Regions from separate parts of the Shinella sp. HY16 genome, predicted to be linked through region 3. Evidence: predicted binding sites of a transcription regulator. Region 3 holds the regulator's gene; each other region holds the start of a gene.

Region 1 (6,643 bases), on a different contig from region 3:
CTGTCGGTGGAAGAGCCCATAGACAGCTATGCCCAGGCCTATCTGCGCAAGGCGGCCCAGGCCGGCGTCGGGCTGATCGGCCTCTGTACGGGCAGCTTCATCCTGGCCGAGGCGGGCCTCCTCAAGGGGCATACGGCCTGCGTCAGCTGGCTGCACCACCGTGATTTCCGCGGCCGTTTTCCCGATATCGAGGCGACGTCGGAGCAGATCTTCCGTTTTGACGGCAAGGTTGCCACCTGTGCCGGCGGCAGCAGCGTTGCCGATCTTGCCGCAACGCTCGTGCGCCACCACGTCGGTGAGGCGGCCGAGCGCAATGCGCTGGAAATCCTGCAGATCCGCCACCGGCGCGATGCGACCGACGTACAGCCGCGCAACCCGCTCGGCCTTGAAGCCCGCGATCGCCGCGTGCACCTCGCCATCATGATGATGGAACAGCACACCGAGGACCTCCTGTCGATCGACAGCATCGCCACCATGACGGGCGTCTCCCGCCGCCAGCTCGAGCGGCTGTTCGAGGGCGATATGGGGGCTTCGCCGAGCGCGATCTACATGAAGATCCGCATGGCCGCCGCGCTCACCATGGTGATGCGCACCAACAAACCGTTGATCGAGATCGCGCTCGAGACCGGTTTCGAAAGCCTGTCGCACTTCACCCGCCGCTTCCGTGCCGCCTTCGGCGATACGCCCTCGCAGATCCGCCGCGACGGCCGCCGCCAGGCGGGCTGAGGGGCAAAACGCCCGGCCGCCGGGAACCAAGCCGCGCGAAAACCGTTCGGTCTCTATTGCTGACAAGAGACTGTAACGGGAGACCGCAATGGCAAGCACCAACGACGTCCAATCCCAGATTTCTGCCCTGCGCGCAGAGATCGCCCAGCTCCAGAAGGACCTTGGCGAGCGCGGCAGCGAAGCCTATGAGACCATCCGCGACCGCGCCGGGAATGCCGTGGAGGCTGCTCGTCCGGCCGTTCGTTCGGCAACGAGATATGTGCGCAACGAAGGTGCCGCCGTCGCGCAGGCGGCGCGCGAGCATCCCGCCGCACTCTCCACGGTCGTCTTGACCGCAGGCCTTGCCGGTGTCGTCCTCGGCTATCTGCTCGGCTCGCTTGAAAGCGAACCGCCGCGCCGGCAGCGCTGGTTCTGAACCGACAAAAGCCCGGCTTGGCCGGGCTTTTTCATGCTGTGAGGAAACGGGGGCAAGACGCGGGTTTCCCTGGTTTTCCCGTATCCCCGGGCACGCATGTCACCGGTGGCGAAGACCGAAGAGATAACCGATGAAGGCGGCGCCGGCCAGCGCGGCGAGCGGGTTGGCCTGAATGGTCTGGCGCACCTCGTCCCGCAGCGATTCCGCCTTGGCGACCGCCAGCTGGCCGGTTCCTTCGGCGATCAGCCCTGCGGATTCTTTCAGCCGGCTGATTTCCGCCTTCAGGGCCTCGATCTGCTCGTTCACCGTCGCTTCCGCCGCTGCCGCGCGGGCGTCTTCTGAAATGCTGTCGCGCCCCTCAACGACGCCGAGCGTACGCTTTCCGGTGCTCTTTTCGTCAGCCATGGACATGTCTCCTGGATTTGATGGAATGGCGAAAGGGAGAACTTTTGCCGCGCCACTTGGTTCCCGCCGATGATTCAAACTGTGATCTTTCCGGCGCGATCAGGCGATTGACTCTTACGGAATTTGAGAACAAAAAGAGAACATATAGCCTTTCAACCGGGAGCTGCCAAGCCGATGTCCGCCTCCGCCCATGCCGTTGTCGCGGACCTGCGCGACCGCATCCGGCAGTTCGACGGCCGCGCCCAGCGCGACCGGGCGGTGCTGCCCTTCGGTGTGCCCGAAATCGACGAGCGGCTGCCGGGCGGCGGGCTGGCGCTGGCCAGCCTGCACGAGATCTGCGGTGGCGGTGACGATGCCGTCGAGGCCAGCGCCGCCATGCTCTTTGCCGCCGGCATCGCCGCGCGCACCAAGGGGCAGGTGCTCTGGTGCCTGACGCGGCCCGATCTTTTCGCGCCGGCGCTGGCGCAGGCGGGGCTTGCGCCGGGCCGTGTCCTCTATGTGGAGGCGGGTGACGAGAAGAGCCTGCTCCTCTGTTTCGAAGAGGGGCTGCGCCATGGCGGGCTCGGGGCCGTCGTTGCCGAGGTGGCGCGCCTGTCGATGACCGCCTCGCGCCGCCTGCAGCTTGCCGCGGAGGCCGGCGGCACGCTCGGTCTTGCCCTGCGCCGCTTCCGCCACCGCAAGGAGACGGAGGCCCTTGCGCAGCCCTCCGCCGCGGTGACGCGCTGGCGGGTCTATATGCGGCCCTCCGTTTCCCTTCCCGTGCCCGGCATCGGCCGGGCGCAATGGCTGTTGAAACTGGCCCGTTGCCGGGCCGGCGAGGCGGCGGACTTTGATGTGGAGGCCACCGATGCCGAGGGTCGTATCGCTTTTTCTTCCCGGCTGGCCGATCGATCGCCTGCGGCGGGCGCTCGGCACTTCGGCGCCGCCGCCGGATAGCAGGCTCGTGCTTGTCGGCCGTGACGGCGCGCGCCGCATCCTGACGGCGGTGAGCCGGCCGGCCGAGCAGGCGGGCCTGCGCGTCGGCATGCCGCTCACCAAGGCCCATGCGCTGCTGCCCGGGGTCCTCACCATGCCGGCCGACCCCGTGGCCGATGCCGCCGCCTTGGGCCGCCTCGCGCTCTGGGCGCTGCAGCACTATGCACCCATCGTCGCCCCGGACGCGCCCGACGGTCTCGTTATCGATACGACCGGTGCCGATCACCTGCATGGCGGCGAAGCGCACATGCTGACCGGCCTCGTCAATCGTCTTGCCGCCTCCGGCATCTTTGCCCGCGCCGCCATCGCCGACAGCTGGGGCGCGGCCCATGCCGCCGCCCGCTTCCTCGCCGATCCTGTCTGTATCATTCCGCCGGGCAGGGCAGGTGAGGCCGTGTCGCCCTTGCCGGTCACGGGATTGCGGATAGCGCCGGAAACGGTGGCTGGTCTCCACGTGCTCGGCTTCTCTACGATCGGTGAGGTGCTGGCCGTGCCGCGCGCGCCGCTCGTCCTGCGCTTCGGCCCGCTTCTCGGCCGCCGGCTCGACCAGCTCCAGGGCCGGATTTCGGAACCCGTCGATCCGCTGCGCGACCCGGAGCTCGTCACCGTCCGGAAGATTTTCGGCGAGCCGATCGGCGCACCCGAAACCATCGCGCGCTACACGGCCAGCCTCGTGCACGATCTCTGTGCGGCGCTGGAAAAACGCGGTCTCGGTGCCCGCCGGCTCGATCTCCTCTTCCATCGTGTCGACAATTCTCTCCAGGCGATCCGTATCGGCACGGCACGGGCCGTGCGCGACGAAAGACAACTCATCCGTCTCCTGACGGACCGTCTCGAGACGATCGATCCCGGCTTCGGCATCGAGATCATGGACCTGACCGCGACGCTGGCCGAACCGCTCGTCCTGCAGCAGGCCGTCTCCTCCCTGATTGAGGCGGAGGAAGCGGACCTTGCCGGCCTTGTCGACGTGATCGTCAACCGCATCGGTGCCGCGCGCCTCTACCGCATCGCCCCGGTCGAAAGCGACGTGCCGGAACGTTCCTTCCGCCGCATTCCGCCGCTTTCGCCCGAAACCGGGGTGACCTGGCCAAGCCGCTGGCCGCGTCCTGCGCGCCTTCTGGCCCGGCCGGAGCCGGTCGAGGTCATGGCGCTCCTGCCCGACCATCCGCCCGCCTCCTTCACCTGGCGGGGCGTGCGGCGGCTGGTCAAGCGGGCCGATGGGCCGGAGCGCATCTTCGGCGAATGGTGGAAGCGCGATGCGGAACTGGCGGCCGTGCGGGATTATTTCCAGGTGGAAGACGCCGAGGGAGCGCGCTTCTGGCTCTTCCGCTCCGGCAATGAAGAGCAGGCGGCAAGCGGGGCCGGTCGCTGGTTCCTGCACGGGATTTTCGCATGAAACCGCGTTATTCCGAGCTTCAGGTCACATCCCATTTCTCGTTCCTGCGCGGGGCGAGCAGCTGCGCTGACCTGTTCGCGCAGGCAAGCGCCCTTGGCATCGAGGCACTGGCCGTCGTCGACCGCAACAGCCTTGCCGGCGTCGTTCAGGCCTTCAAGGCGTCGCGCGAACTCCCGGCGAATGCCTCGAAGGTGCGGCTGGTGGTCGGCTGCCGGCTCGACCTTGTCGATGGCATGTCGCTGCTCGTCTACCCGACCGACCGCACCGCCTATGGCCGTCTCTGCCGCCTGCTCACCATCGGCAAGAAGAAGGCCGGCAAGGGCAAGTGCCATCTCGACTGGTCCGACGTCGTCGACTGGAACGAGGGCCTTCTTGCCGTGCTGGTGCCCGACGAGGCGGGCGAGACCGCCGCCTTTCATCTGCGCCGCCTGCGCGAGCATTTCAGGGACCGCTGCTACCTCGCCCTCACGCTCCGCCGCCGGCCGAACGACCAACTGCGATTGTTCGACCTCTCCAACCTCGCCGCCCGCCATGGCGTTCCCACCGTCGTCACCAATGACGTGCTCTATCACGAACCCGCCCGGCGCATGCTGCAGGACATCGTCACCTGCATCCGCCACAACGTCGCTATCGACAATGCCGGCTTCCTGCGTGAACGTCATGCCGATCGCTACCTGAAGCCGCCGGAGGAGATGCACCGGCTTTTCAAGCGCTATCCGGAGGCGCTGCGGCGGACGCTGGAGATCGTCGAGCGCTGCCGGTTCTCGCTGGACGAGCTGAAGTACCAGTATCCGGACGAGAAGGAATATTCGCATCTGACGCCGCAGGAGGCGCTTGAGAAATATACCTGGGAGGGGGCGGCCAGACGCTATCCCGGCGGTGTGCCGGAGACGGTGCGCGACAAGCTTCTCTACGAATTGCGGCTCATCGAGAAAATGAAATACGCGCCCTATTTCCTCACCGTGAATTCCATCGTCCACCATGCCCGCAACCTGCCGGTCCCGATCCTCTGCCAGGGTCGGGGATCGGCTGCAAACAGCGCCGTCTGTTTCGTCCTTGGGATCACGGCGATCGACCCGATGGAGAATGGCAGCCTTCTCTTCGAGCGCTTCGTCTCGGAACAGCGCGGCGAGCCGCCCGATATCGACGTGGATTTCGAGCACGAGCGCCGGGAGGAAGTGATCCAGTGGATCTACGATACCTACGGTACGGACCGCTCGGCACTCTGCGCCACCGTCATCCGTTATCGCTCGCGCGCGGCCATGCGGGATGTCGGACGCGCGCTCGGCATGCCGGAGGACGTGTTGAAGGCACTCTCTTCGCAAGTCTGGGGCTGGTCGCACGACTTGCCGCAAGGCCATGCCAATGCGGTCGGGCTCAATGTGGACGACCGCCGTATCCGGCTGCTGTTCGAGCTCGCCCGCCAGTTGCTCAACGCGCCGCGCCACCTCTCGCAGCACCCCGGCGGTTTCGTGCTGACCCGCGACCGGCTGGATGATCTCGTGCCGATCGAGCCGGCGGCGATGGATGCGCGCCAGGTGATCGAGTGGGACAAGGACGACATCGAGTATCTCAACTTCATGAAGGTGGACGTGCTGGCGCTCGGCATGCTCACCTGCATGCGCCGCGCCTTCGACTTCCTGCAAGAGCACAAGGGCGAGAACTATACGCTGGCCACCATCCCCGCGGGTGATGCCGCGACCTACGAGATGATTTCAAAGGCCGACACGATCGGCACTTTTCAGATCGAGAGCCGGGCGCAGATGTCCATGCTGCCGCGCCTCAAGCCGAAGGAATTTTATGACATCGTCATCCAGGTGGCGATCGTGCGGCCGGGGCCGATCCAGGGGGACATGGTGCATCCCTATCTGCGGCGGCGGCAGGGTTTGGAGAAGGTGGAATATCCCAAGGCTGCTTTCGAGAAGGTCCTCAAAAGAACCCTCGGCGTGCCGCTGTTTCAGGAGCAGGCGATGCAGGTGGCGATCGAATGCGCCGGCTTCGAGCCAGGCCGGGCCGATCAACTCCGCCGCGCTATGGCGACCTTCAAGCAAACGGGTGGCGTGGACAAGTTCCGGGACGAATTGACCAATGGCATGGTTGGCAAAGGATACACCCGCGACTTTGCCGAACGAATGTGCCGCCAGCTCGAAGGGTTCGGCTCCTATGGTTTCCCGGAGAGCCATGCCTACAGTTTCGCGATCATCGCCTATGCCTCTGCCTGGATGAAGTGCCATCACCCGGAGATCTTCTGCGCGGCCCTGCTCAATTCCCAGCCGATGGGATTTTACGCCCCGGCGCAGATCGTACGTGATGCGCGCGAGCACGGCGTGGAGGTGCGGCCGGTCTGTGTCAACGCCAGCCGCTGGGATTGCACGCTGGAGCCGGCAGAGGCAGGGCGCCTTGCTGTGCGGCTCGGACTTCGGCTTGTGAAGGGCCTTGATAACAAGGAGATGGCCAGATTTGTTGCGGAAAGAGGTGAGGAGCCGTTTGCCTCTGTCGATGATCTGTGGCGCCGCACCAAGCTGGCATCCGACACGCTGGTGCGGCTCGCCGAGGCGGATGCATTCCGGCCGTCGCTCGCGCTCTCCCGCCGCGAGGCGCTCTGGGCTCTTCGTGGTTTGCGGGACGAGCCGCTGCCGCTGTTTTCCGCGGCGGCCGAGCGGGAGGCCGCGGTCGTGCCGGAATTGACGGAGCCGGTGGTGACGCTGCGGCCCATGGTGGCGGGC
Region 2 (6,643 bases), on a different contig from region 3:
CGCGCGGCGATGGGCATGACGGCGCTCGACAATCTGGAGGCCTTTTTCCGCGGCGATGCGCCGGAAAACCGGGTCGCGTGAGCAGGAGCGAGGGGAGGACGACATGAACCACATAGCGATCCTGGGAGCAGGACAGGCCGGGTCGTCGCTGGCGGCCAAACTGCGGGTCCTTGGTTTTGGCGGGCGCATCACGCTCATCGGTGAAGAAGACACGCTGCCCTACCAGCGCCCGCCACTCTCCAAGAAATACCTGATGAAGGAAATGACGCTGGAGCAGCTGCACCTGCGGCCCGAGCGGTTCTACGCGGACAACGACATTGCCCTGCGGCTCGGTGAAAGGATCGTCGCGATCGACCGCGCCGCGCGGCAGATCCGTCTCGATGACGACCGCGTATCTTATGACCAGCTGGCGCTGACGACCGGCGCGACGCCGCGTTCGCTACCGGCCGCGCTCGGTGGCGACCTGTCCGGCGTCTATGTGGTGCGCAATCTGGCCGATGTCGATCGTATGGCCCCGGAGTTCCGCGAGGGGCGACGGGTGCTGGTCGTCGGGGGCGGCTATATCGGGCTGGAGGCCGCGGCGGTGGCGGCCAGGCTCGGCCTCAAGGTGACACTCATTGAGGCGGCGCCCCGTATTCTCCAGCGCGTCGCCGCGCCGGAAACTTCCGATTATTTCCGGAGCCTTCATGCCGGCAACGGTGTCGAAATCCTCGAGGGCACCGGCCTGGCTGGGCTGGAACGCGGGGAGGCGATCTCGGTGGTGTTAGCGGATGGCTCACGCCGGGAGGTGGACTTCGTCATCGCCGGCATCGGCGTGACGGCCAATGACGGGCTCGCGGCGGCGGCGGGTCTCGCCTGCGATGGCGGTGTTATCGTCGATGCGCATGGCAGGACAGGAGATCCCGCCATCTGGGCGGCCGGTGATTGCGCGCGCCTGCCCTATCGCGGTGACATGATCCGGCTGGAGAGTGTGCAGAACGCCATCGACCAGGCTGAAGCCGTCGCGGCCAATATGCTGGGTGCGGCGATGGATTATGTGCCGAAGCCCTGGTTCTGGTCCGACCAGTATGACGTGAAGCTGCAGATCGCCGGCCTGAACACGACATTTGACCGGGTTGTGGTGCGATCGGGAGCGAACGAGAAGGCACGTTCGCACTGGTATTTTCGCAAGGGCGTGCTGCTTGCCGTCGATGCGATGAACGAGCCGCGCAGCTATATGGTGGGCAAGCGCTTGATCGAGGCCGGGCGTTCACCCTTGCCGGAGCAGGTGGCCGATACGGGTTTCGATTTGAAAACCCTGATATGACGGGTTCAAGCCGTGTTCCACCGTGCGGTCTGTCTGGCGCGGTGGTGCAGGCCGTACGGCGTTCTGATGCATTCATGCGCGCGCCGTCTGGGCCGGTTGCTTGACGGCGCGCAAAAGAACATATAGTGAACATTTATGAAGAAATCGATGAAGCAGCGCTTAGCGATCCTCTCGGATGCCGCCAAATACGATGCCTCGTGCGCTTCGAGTGGAACGGTGAAGCGGGACTCCATGGAAAGCGGCGGGCTCGGCTCGACGGAGGGAGCCGGAATTTGCCATGCCTATGCTCCCGACGGCCGATGCATTTCGCTTCTCAAGATTCTTCTCACCAACTTCTGCATCTTCGATTGCGCCTATTGCATCAACCGCTCGTCCAGCAATGTGGAACGAGCCCGGTTCACGCCAGAAGAGGTGGTCTGGCTGACGCTGGAGTTCTACCGCCGCAACTATATCGAAGGGCTGTTCCTGTCGTCGGGCATCATCCGCTCGCCCGATCACACAATGGGAGAGATGGTGCGCGTGGCGCGGGAGCTGCGAACGGTGCATGGATTTGGCGGCTACATCCATTTGAAATCCATCCCCGATGCCGCGCCGGAACTGATCGAGCAGGCGGGGCTTTACGCCGATCGCCTGTCGCTCAACATCGAGCTTCCGACGGATGCCGGCATCGGCCGCTTCGCACCGCAGAAGCGCCCGGAGGGAATTCGCCGTGCGATGGGCGACCTGCGCCGCAAGATCGAAGCGGCGGATGAGCCGACCTTACAGTCGAAACGACGCAAGCGCTTCGTGCCGGGTGGGCAGAGCACGCAGATGATCGTCGGGGCCGACGGTGCGGATGATGCAACCATCCTGAAAACCAGCGCCCGGCTCTATGGCAGCTACGGACTGAAGCGTGTCTACTATTCCGCCTTCAGCCCCATCCCTGACGCCTCCCGTGCGCTTCCGCTGATCAAGCCGCCGCTGGTTCGTGAACACCGGCTCTACCAGGCCGACTGGCTCTATCGCTTCTACGGTTTCGGCGTCGACGAGATCACGGCATCAACCGGCGGCATGCTCGATCTCGACATGGACCCGAAGCTCGCCTGGGCTCTCGCCAATCGCGATGCGTTTCCAGTGGATGTCAACCGGGCCGAGCGGGAACGGCTGCTGCGCGTGCCTGGCTTCGGCACGAAGACCGTGGAGGCCATTCTTTCCAGCCGCCGCCTCCGCCGTCTGCGGCTGGAGGACCTGGCAAGGCTCGGCGTTTCGCTGCGCAAGGTACGTGCCTTCATCGAAACGGACGGTTGGACGCCCCGCCGCCTTGCCGACCGGGCCGACCTGAAGGCGTTCTTCGCACCCAGGCCGGTACAGCTTTCGCTGCTCTGATGCACAGGGTCTTCCTTCTCGGCCGCGGTGACTTTGCCGAATGGCGGGATGCGGCCCGCGCACTCGCTGCCGCCGGTGTTGCACCGCGGGAGGTGGAATGGCGGACGTCGGGGGAGAACGAGCTCTTTGCGGCGGGGCAGAACCTGCCGAAAGCCTTGCCTCGGGCGCGGGCGCTCACCGTTCCCGCCGGTTTTCTGGAGTTGGCCGAGGCGGTCGTCTGCCATACCGAACCCGGCCGTTTCCATCTCCTCTACAGGCTGCTCTGGCGCCTGCAATCCGACAGGAACCTTCTCGCGCTGCCGGCGGACGAGGATGTTGCCCGGGCACGGCTGCTTGCCAGAAATGTTCATCGCGATAGCCACAAGATGACGGCCTTCGTACGCTTCAAGGAGGTTTTCGGAGAAGCGGTGGGCCGCCGCCGGTTCGTCGCCTGGTTCGAGCCGTCGCATTTCGTGGTTGCCCGCACGGCGCCTTTCTTCCGTCGACGCTTTGCCGATATGGACTGGATGATCGCCACCCCGCGCGGGTCGGCGCGCTGGGATGGCGAGACCCTGGCCTTCGATCCGCGCCCTTGTGAAAATCCCGGCCATGACGACCCGACGGATGACCTCTGGTGCACCTACTATGCGAGCATCTTCAATCCGGCCCGGCTCAAGGTGAAGGCCATGCAGACGGAGATGCCGAAGAAGTACTGGCGCAACCTGCCGGAGGCGGCGCTGATTCCAGGCCTCATCGCCCATGCCGAGGCGAATGTGCGCGCCATGGCCGAACGCGCCGCCAGCGATCCGCCGCTCTTTCACCATCGTCTCCAGGATGCCGCCCCGACATTGCCGCAGGTCAGGCTGGAAAGCCCGGGCACGCTTGATGCGCTGCGCGAAGAGGCAGGACGGTGCACGCGGTGCCCGCTGCATTGCGCCGCCACGCAAACCGTATTTGGCGAGGGGCCACAGGGTGCACGGATCATGATGGTCGGGGAGCAACCGGGTGATCAGGAGGATCTTGCTGGCCGTCCTTTTGTCGGCCCGGCAGGCAGGGTCTTGGACGCCGCGCTGCACGAGGCGGGCATCGCCCGCGACAGTCTCTATCTGACGAATGCGGTAAAGCACTTCAAATATGTCCCTCGTGGCAAGCGCCGTCTTCACCAGCGACCGGACAGGGGCGAGATCGAGCACTGCCGGTGGTGGCTTGCCAAGGAGATCGATGCTGTCCAGCCGAGCCTTGTCGTCACGCTCGGCGCGACCGCCCTCCATGCGCTGAGCGGAGAGCGCCGCCCGCTCAGTGAAGTTCGCGGCAAGCCGATCGCCATGGAAGGCGCGCGGTTGCTCTACCCCACAATCCACCCATCCCATCTGCTGCGCCTTCCGGACGGCGCGGAACGGTTGAGGCAGCATGCCCTTTTCGTTGAGGATCTGCGTGCCATCCGGGCTATGATCGAGCGGGCGCATTCCCTTTGCTGAAGGAACCGGTGGTGCGGCGTTTGGCTTCAGGGGGCGTTGCGCCGCCTTCTCGATAAAAGTCGTTCCCTGCCCGGCAATTTATGGGTTGCCTCATGCCAGCCGGGATCTCAACCGGTTGCGACCCGGAGAAGCCGTCTTTGGATGGGGAAAGGTGCCGTTCCGTCAGGCGTTGTCGCGCTCCCAGTACCAGGCGGCATAGGTGCGCTTGCGATCGTGCCCGCGGCCCTTGAGGAATGCGCGGACAAGCCGGACATCCTCCCGCTCGCAGGCGACCCAGACGAAGGCTTCTTCATCCACGGCAGCAAGTGCCTCTATCACCGTCTGCGCGAGCATGTTCTTGTTGCCCGCCGGGTAGCTGGCGCGGTGCAGCCAGCGTATGTCGAGCGTTCCGGTGGTCGGCAGCGGCTGCTCTTCCGCCGCATCCGCCACCTCTATGATCGCCTGCATCCTCGTGCCTTCGGGCGCTTCGGCGGCGATGCGGGCGATGGCGGGCAAGGCGCTTTCGTCCCCGGCAAGGAAGATGGTTTCGGCCTGCGGAAGGTCGCCGCCGCCGGGGCCGAGCAGGGCGAGCCTGTCCCCCCGGCTGCGCATCCCGGGCGAAATCCGCGCCGGGTGTCGCAACGCCAGGCAGGGGATGCTGCAGGAAGTCGACCGAGAGTTCGCCGCGCTCGGCGTTGACGGCGCGGATCGTGTAGACGCGCACGAGCAGCGCATCCTCGCCCTCCGGCCAGGCAATGCGGCCGTCATCGCGCAGCCCCGGCCAGACCGGCGTCCGGCCTTTCGGCGGCACCAGCAGGCGCACATGCATGCCCTCGCCGATGAAAGGCTTCACGTCTGTGCAAGCAAAGATGACGCGCCGCATGTGCGGCGTCACGTCCTCGGCCGAGACGACGGTCACTTCATGAAGATTGGCGAGCCGCGAACGCGTCGCCGGTTCGGACCAGGTGAGTTCCAGCGGGTCCTCGCCGGCGAAATAGAAGAGGTGCTCGGCGATGACCGTGCGGCTCATCTGAAGCGTCTCGTCGCTCGGGCAGGCGAGATCGATGAGGAGCCGCCCGCCGTCGAGACGCATATCGGCTGTGCCAATCTCGCTCGTCAGCGTCGCGGCATTTTCCGTGCGCCGCACCTCGGCGTGCTCGACGAAGTGCTCGCAAACCTCATCGAGCATTTTCAGCGCATCCTTCGGCAGCGCGACACCGGTGAGCTTGAATTGCGGGAGGGCGTTCATGCGGGCTCCTTGATTACGGGGGAAATCATGCGGTGGCGGCCGATCGGCAACATGGTCGGCCGACCGGAGGTCGGGTCGGTGATGATGCGACTTTCGAGTCCGAAGACCTGTCGCACATGGTCTTCCGTCAGGACGGTCTCCGGCGGGCCGGCTACATGCAGTCGGCCGTTCGCCATCGCGACAAGGTGGTCGGCGTAGCGCGCGGCAAGGTTCAGATCGTGCAGCACCATCACGATGGTGGTGCCGCGCGTCTGGTTGAGGTCGGTCAGGAGGTCCAGCACCTCGATCTGGTGGCTGATGTCGAGGAAGGTGGTGGGCTCGTCGAGCAGCAGGAGGTCCGTCTGCTGGGCGAGCGCCATGGCGATCCAGACACGCTGGCGCTGACCGCCCGAGAGTTCGTCGATCGGCCGTTCCGCAAGGTCGTCGGTCTTCGTCGCCGCAAGGGCGGCGGCGACCGCTACGTCGTCTTCGCGCGTCCAGCGGGAAAAGACCCCCTGATGCGGATGGCGGCCACGGCTGACAAGGTCGGCGACGGTGATGCCCTCGGGCGCGATGGGCGATTGGGGCAGGAGGCCGAGCGTGCGGGCAAGATCTCTTGAGGGAATGCGATGGATCGACTTGCCGTCCAGCAACACCTGCCCTCTTTGGGCCGGCAGTAGGCGCGAGAGGGTGCGCAGCAGCGTGGACTTGCCGCAGGCGTTCGCCCCGACGATGACGGTGATCCTCCCGGGCGGCACGGCAAGGTCCAGCCCGTCGAGGATGCGTGTTTCGCCGTAGCCGGCGGAAAGGCCGGTGGCGAGGAGGGTGTGCGGTTTCATAGGGAGCCTCCGGACCGGTTGACGCGCACGATCAGGAAAATCAGGTAGGGCGCACCGAGCGCCCCGGTGACGACGCCGACGGGATAGCGGCTCGGCAGCAGGAACTGGCCGCAATAATCGCCGACCAATACCAGCGCCGCGCCTGTCAGTGCCGCTGGGACGAGCAGCGAGCCGTTGTTGCCGACGATGCGGGCGGCGATCGGCCCCGCGAGGAAGGCGACGAAGGCGATCGGCCCCGAAATGGCCGTGGCGCTGGCGATCATGCCGACAGCAGCGATGATGACGAGCACGCGGGTCTGGCCGACCCGGACGCCGAGCGCGGCCGCGGTGTCGTCGCCAAGCCGCAGGGCTTCGAGGTCGCGGGCGCGGGAAAGCAGCAGGCCGCCGAAGACGGCGAGCGCGACGACGAGCGGCAGGCTCTGGCCGAGCTGTGCGCCGTTGACGCTGCCCGTGAGCCAGCGCAGCGCCT
Region 3 (6,643 bases):
TCGCGGTCGACATCCGCGAGGACCGCAGCCTTCCGGGACTGCGGATCGAGGCTATGGCCAAGCTGACCGGCCGCACCGGCGTGGAGATGGAGGCGCTCACCGCCGTCAGCGTCGCCTGCCTCACCATCTACGACATGGCGAAAGCCGCAGACCGCGAGATGGAGATCGGCGGCATCCGCCTCGTCGAAAAATCCGGCGGCCGCTCCGGCGACTACCGGCGCGGAGACGCAGGCTGATGTCGCTGCTGCCTGTCGAAGACGCCCTCCATCGCCTGCTTTCGGCCGCCCGGCCGACGCAGCGGACAGAGCTGGTCCGCCTGCATGAGGCGGATGGCCGCGTGCTTGCCGAGGATGTTGCTGCCAGGCTGACGCAGCCGCCCTTCGACAATTCCGCGATGGACGGTTATGCCGTGCGCCACGCGGATATAGCCACGCTCGGCTCGATCCTGAGCGTTGCGGGCATGTCGTCCGCTGGCCACGCCTTCCAGGGCACCGCAGGCCCCGGCGAGGCCGTGCGTATCTTCACCGGCGCCCCGCTGCCGGCCTTCGCCGATACCGTGCTCCTGCAGGAAGATGCCGAGGTTCTGGAAGACGGCCGCATCCGCACCACCTTCCTCACACCGAAGGGGCGCCACATCCGCCCGCGCGGCCAGGATTTTTCCGAAGGCGAAATCGTCCTGAGGGCCGGGGACGTGCTCGATGCCGGCCGCCTGACGGTCGCGGCAGCCATGAACCATGCGGCGGTGACCGTCTATACACGCCCGCGCATCGCCGTGCTCGCCACCGGCGACGAGCTTGTGTCGCCGGGCACGCCTCCAGGCGCCAGCCAGATCATTGCATCCAACACCTACGGCGTCGCCGCGCTCGCCCGCGCGGCAGGCGCGGAGGTGATCGACCTCGGTATCGTCGGCGACGACAAGGACGCGATTCTGAACGCCGTGCGCCACGCGCTGTCGCTCGGTATCGACGCGCTCGTCACGCTCGGCGGCGCCTCCGTCGGGGATTTCGACCTTGTGCAGCCCGTGCTCGGCGAAGCCGGCATGGACCTCGATTTCTGGCGCATCGCCATGCGCCCCGGCAAACCCCTGATGGTCGGCCACCTCGGCGACGTGCACGTCGTGGGCCTGCCCGGCAACCCTGTTTCGAGTCTCGTCTGCTCGCACCTCTTCCTCGTTCCCCTCGTGCGCCGCCTCGCCCGCCTTCCCGCGGAAAACCGCGAACGTCCGGCCATCGCCGCCGTGCCGCTCAAGGAGAACGACCACCGGCAGGACTATGTTCGCGCACGCATTGCCCGCGACCCCGCCGGAGACCTGCTCGTCACGCCCCTCGACAAGCAGGATTCCTCCATGATGAAGGCCTTCGCCGCATCCGAGGGCCTTCTCGTCCGCGCACCCCACGCTCCGGCGGCCCCTGCAGGCGCGCCCTGTACAGTGCTTCTCCTGCGCGAACCATCCGCCTGAACAGTACTATTATTGTTTCAGCAGCCCCTTGCAGAACACATATGGAACAGATAGTGTCTGTTCTGGATTTGTTTCACTCGATTCTCGGTGGAGGGGCCATGCTCACGCGGAAACAACAGGAACTTCTCCTGTTCATTCATGAACGGATGAAGGAGTCCGGTATTCCTCCCTCCTTCGACGAGATGAAGGACGCGCTGGATCTCGCGTCGAAATCGGGCATCCACCGCCTCATCACGGCGCTGGAGGAACGCGGCTTCATCCGGCGCCTGCCGAACCGGGCCCGCGCGCTCGAGGTGATAAAGCTTCCCGAAGCCTATACCCAGAGCCTGCAGCCGCGCCGCGGCTTTTCACCTGCCGTCATCGAGGGCAGTCGCGGCAAGCAGCCCCCCGCTCCCGTCGCCGCCCCGCCGCAGCGCACGCCCATGGCCGAGGTTTCCTCATCCGTCTCCGTTCCTGTCATGGGCCGCATCGCTGCCGGCGTGCCGATCTCCGCCATCCAGAACAACACCCATGACATCACCGTTCCAGCCGAGATGATCGGCAACGGCGATCACTATGCGCTGGAGGTCAAGGGCGATTCGATGATCGAGGCCGGCATTCTCGATGGCGACACGGTGATCATCCGCACGGCGAGCAGCGCCAATCCCGGCGAAATCATCGTGGCGCTTGTCGACGACGAGGAAGCCACGCTGAAGCGCTTCCGCCGCAAGGGCGCGTCGATCGCGCTCGAAGCGGCAAACCCCGCCTACGAGACCCGCATCTTCGGGCCGGACCGGGTAAAAATCCAGGGCAAGCTGGTTGGCCTCATTCGCCGCTATCACTGATCGCCCGGCGGATCGAAACTGCCTGTGCGCCAGTCGTAGCTGCGGTGGCGGGCCCAGGGCCGGTCGAGACTTTCCACGGCTGGTGTGACCTGCGCAACTGAAAAGATGTTGGATAGGCCTTCGGCGTCCGGGTGGATTTCGAGGGCGCCGGTTCGCCTCAGGTGACGCGCCGTCACCAGGCGCGCACCCGAGCGGCAAGCCTTGAGCCGCAGGGCCAGGGACACGACGACGAGGTCGGCAGCGTCGCAGGCCGTGCCCAGGAAGGCGACGTCGTCGAGGGTCACGATCCGCCAGCCGCTTGGCGAGACGGCGGCACAGAATGCCTTTGCCTCGCAGACGAAGCCATTGCCGGCCCGGGCCTCCGCGAGCGCGGACGCCATGGCGTCCCTCGCCTTCTGCCGGTCGGCCCTGCGCCGGGGCTTGTTTCGGCTTTCTGCAGCACCCGTGGTGCTGACGGCTTCTTCAAGGGTCAAGCCGGCGCTTCTGCGGATCTCCGGTTTTACAAGTTCGCCGAGCCGAAGGGCGCGCCGCCACTGCGAATAGATGAAGTCTGGCGGTCTTGCCCGGTTTGTGGCGACGGTTTCGCCGCGAAGGATGGCAACGAGGCGGCCATCCTCGGACACCAGCACTTCCGGCGTGGCACCTCCAGCCGGAAAGCAGGCGATGGCGAGGCCGATCCCGACAAGCAGCGTTCCCGCATGGCGCAGCCGCGTGCGCAGGATGCAGACAAGCCCGCCACCAAGACCGATCAGCAGGAACGCAATCGAGGGAATGCGGCCGGTGACGATCTCGCCCTTCCAGCTCGCAACCCATGTCGACAGCGCGATCATCCACTCGATGCCCTTGCCCATGATCGCGAAGGGCACGCCATCGAGGCCGAAAGGCATGAGCAGTACGGCGATGAGGCCGAAGGGCATGACGATCGCGCTGATGACAGGCATAGCGAGCAAGTTGCCGGCAAGTCCATAGGCCGGGATGCGATGGAAATGGCCGATGGAATAGATCAGGGTCGAGAACCCGCCGATCAGCGAGGACAGGAGCAGCCCGCCGAAGAAGCGCCCCAGCGCACCACCGAACAGTTTCAGGCGCCCTCCCTCGCCCTCGCGGCGGACAGGACGTTCCCGCCAGGCCGCATAGCCGGCGACGAGCCCGAGCGTTGCGGCATAGGACATCTGGAAGCCCGGATTGGTGACGGCCGACGGTGTCACGGCAAGGATGACGATGGCCGAGAGTGCCACGTTGCGCAGGCTGATCGCCGCACGGCCGAACAGCACCGCCAACAGCATGATGCAGATCATGATCCACGAGCGCACGGCGGAGATCGCACCGCCCGAAACGAGGATATAGAGCGTCACCATGACGAGCGCGCCGGCGGCGGCAATCTTCTTGGCGGGATAGCGTTCGGAAAAGCCCGGGATCAGTGCCATCAGAACGCGGGCGCCGACGAGGAAAGTGCCAGCGGCGAGCACCATGTTGAGCCCGGAAATGGCCAGCACATGGGCAAGCCCCGCCTCTCGCAATGCCTCCACCGTTTCCGGGCTGATAGCCCGCTGCTCAGCTGTCACCAGGGCCGCAGCGATCGCGCCGGCATCGCCGCCAATCCGCCCGCGGATATGCTCGGTGAGGTTGTTGCGCCAGGTCGCGACCGTCTGTCGAATCCGACCCTCGACGCCCGGCTCGGCCACTGCAACCGCACGCGGGGCCTGATAGAAGTAGCCGACCGCGCCGGTGCCGGCGAAATAGGCGTCAAAGGCGAAGTCGTTGAGGCCGGAAAGCGCCGGGCCAGAGGGCGGCCCGAGCCGTGCCCGTCCGGTTATCCCACCGCCGATCGGGATCGGCGCATGCCGACTGCGGGCGAGGAGCGTCACCACGCCGGGCGGGCGTTTGAGCACCGGGTCGCGTGTCGTATCGAGCGCGATGCGGTAGCGGATCGCACCCCGTTCGTCACTCTCGCGCGCCAGCACCCGCCCGCTGACATCGGTGGTAACGGGCGCATCAAGCACGACCGTATCGAGCCGCGCGCTTTCGAGCGCCGCCAGCAGCATGCCGACCGGAACGAAGAGTATCGCCCCGGCGGCGAGCGCAGTCCAGTCCTCCCGATGTCGGAAGCGCCAGGCGGGCCAGAACGCGAAGGCAGCGAAAAGCAGCAGTGCTGGAAGCGATGGATCAGTAACGGCGGAAAACCAAAGGGCCGCTCCAGCACCAAGGAAGACCGGCACGAACAGGAAGAAATGGCCATGTGCCCGTTCCTGCGCGAAGGCGGCGCGCCACGTCTGCGGCGTCTCGGAAGCACTCCTCAAGCGCCCCGCCGCTGTCAGAAGCACCACGACCCTGCCCCTGCGGGCCGGCGGATCGCGTGCCGGGACCGGCAGAGGAGCATCGTCAGGCGCCGCCCGCCAGGCATGCGCTTCGGGCACCTCCCGCCGTTCTGCGACCTTGCCCTTCTCCATGATCCCGGCCCCACCCGTTCACACCGCCACTATGCAACCGAATGATGGAAACTTCAATCAGTAGTGGTCGCTGCAAGTGCTAAGCCAGACAGAAAGGATGCCACCTCCGCATTTCGCGAAACACGCGTAAAAGTTGCTTGAAACTTGCTGGAAAGGGTAGATATTGCGTTGCCGGAAAGCCTATTTTCGCAATGCACAATTTGCCTTTCGTCTCGCTTGGCAGGCAGGTGCAAATGGGCTAGCAAAACGAGCATGTTCATGGTTCCGGCACAACTTCGTGCCGCCATTGGAAACAACGGAGGATCGTTATGACAGGAACAAGCGCGGGTGTATCGGTCGGTGGCAAAGCGGTTGAGCTGCCGACGCGATCCGGTACCATCGGCCCCGATGTGATCGACATCGGCACGCTGTACAAGAACACCGGCACCTTCACCTACGATCCCGGCTTCACCTCCACCGCGTCCTGCGAATCGAAGATCACCTATATCGACGGCGACGAAGGCGTTCTGCTGCATCGCGGCTATCCGATCGAACAGTTGGCCGAACACGGCGATTTCCTCGAAGTCTGCTACCTTCTGCTGTACGGCGAACTGCCGACCAAGTCCCAGAAGGACGATTTCGATTACCGCGTCACGCACCACACCATGGTGCACGAGCAGATGAGCCGCTTCTTCACCGGCTTCCGTCGCGACGCCCACCCGATGGCCGTCATGTGCGGCTGTGTCGGCGCGCTCTCGGCCTTCTACCACGACTCGACCGACATCACCGATCCGCACCAGCGCATGGTCGCCTCGCTGCGCATGATCGCCAAGATGCCGACGATCGCCGCGATGGCCTACAAGTACCACATCGGCCAGCCCTTCGTTTACCCGAAGAACGACCTCGACTACGCCTCGAACTTCCTGCGCATGTGTTTTGCCGTGCCCTGCGAAGACTATGTGGTCAACCCGGTGCTCTCGCGCGCCATGGACCGCATTTTCATCCTGCATGCCGACCACGAGCAGAACGCCTCCACCTCGACGGTTCGTCTCGCCGGTTCCTCCGGCGCCAACCCGTTCGCCTGCATCGCGGCCGGCATCGCCTGCCTCTGGGGCCCAGCCCATGGCGGCGCCAACGAAGCCGCGCTCAACATGCTCGCGGAAATCGGCTCGGTCGAGCGTATCCCGGAATATGTCGCCAAGGCCAAGGACAAGAACGACCCGTTCCGCCTGATGGGCTTTGGCCACCGCGTCTACAAGAACTACGACCCCCGCGCCCGCATCATGCAGAAGACGACGCACGAGGTTCTCGGCGAACTCGGCATCAAGGACGATCCGATGCTGGAAGTCGCCATGGAGCTGGAGCGCATCGCGCTGACGGACGACTACTTCATCGAGAAGAAGCTCTACCCGAACATCGACTTCTACTCCGGCATCACGCTGAAGGCGCTCGGTTTCCCCACCACCATGTTCACGGTGCTGTTCGCGCTCGCCCGCACGGTCGGCTGGATCGCCCAGTGGAACGAGATGATCGAGGATCCGGAGCAGCGCATCGGCCGCCCGCGCCAGCTCTATATCGGTGCCCCGAAGCGGGACTACGTACCGGTCTCCAAGCGCTGATTTCAGCGGAGCCATCCATGAAAAAGCCCGGTCAGTTTCGACCGGGCTTTTTTGTTGCAAGAAGGTCCAGAATGACCGCCGCGCCAGTTTCACCGGGCGGGCGCTGTGTCTGCATGCGCGTGTGTACGAGGTCATAGCCTTCCAGCATGGCGCTGCGCTGGGCCGTATCGGTCGAAAGCCGTTCGACCCAGCGGGTCAGACTGCCGGGGCGCACCATGTCGTTCAGATATTCCGGCACGACGGCGTAGTCGGCAATGATGTTAGGGATCGCCGCCGTCCAGATCTTCACCTTGCCGAGGAAGAGGTTGGCGA

What was found. Region 3 encodes LexA, which represses DNA repair genes until DNA is damaged. Its sites were predicted from a motif close to TGTTCNNNNTGTGTTCNG; they were not measured.
Region 1: the regulator LexA is predicted to act here: its motif matches at 1,672-1,689, upstream of K0P03_RS27890 (ImuA family protein).
Region 2: the regulator LexA is predicted to act here: its motif matches at 1,421-1,438, upstream of K0P03_RS23405 (putative DNA modification/repair radical SAM protein).

Annotation. Positions count from the first base shown of each region.
Region 1 is NZ_JAHYXL010000003.1:320,524-327,166, forward strand. It holds gene K0P03_RS27875 (GlxA family transcriptional regulator) at 1-726, shown strand, start outside; gene K0P03_RS27880 (hypothetical protein) at 815-1,141, shown strand; gene K0P03_RS27885 (hypothetical protein) at 1,241-1,546, opposite strand; gene K0P03_RS27890 (ImuA family protein) at 1,721-2,482, shown strand; gene K0P03_RS27895 (DUF6504 family protein) at 2,394-3,917, shown strand; gene K0P03_RS27900 (error-prone DNA polymerase) at 3,914-6,643, shown strand, end outside.
Region 2 is NZ_JAHYXL010000002.1:629,332-635,974, forward strand. It holds gene K0P03_RS23395 (2-hydroxyacid dehydrogenase) at 1-81, shown strand, start outside; gene K0P03_RS23400 (NAD(P)/FAD-dependent oxidoreductase) at 104-1,306, shown strand; gene K0P03_RS23405 (putative DNA modification/repair radical SAM protein) at 1,442-2,671, shown strand; gene K0P03_RS23410 (UdgX family uracil-DNA binding protein) at 2,671-4,128, shown strand; partial or broken gene K0P03_RS23415 (DUF2218 domain-containing protein) at 4,291-5,356, opposite strand; gene K0P03_RS23420 (ABC transporter ATP-binding protein) at 5,353-6,174, opposite strand; gene K0P03_RS23425 (FecCD family ABC transporter permease) at 6,171-6,643, opposite strand, start outside.
Region 3 is NZ_JAHYXL010000001.1:1,779,815-1,786,457, forward strand. It holds gene moaC (cyclic pyranopterin monophosphate synthase MoaC) at 1-236, shown strand, start outside; gene K0P03_RS09095 (molybdopterin molybdotransferase MoeA) at 236-1,459, shown strand; gene lexA (transcriptional repressor LexA) at 1,558-2,283, shown strand; gene K0P03_RS09105 (ComEC/Rec2 family competence protein) at 2,277-4,733, opposite strand; gene gltA (citrate synthase) at 5,042-6,331, shown strand; gene lpxB (lipid-A-disaccharide synthase) at 6,363-6,643, opposite strand, start outside.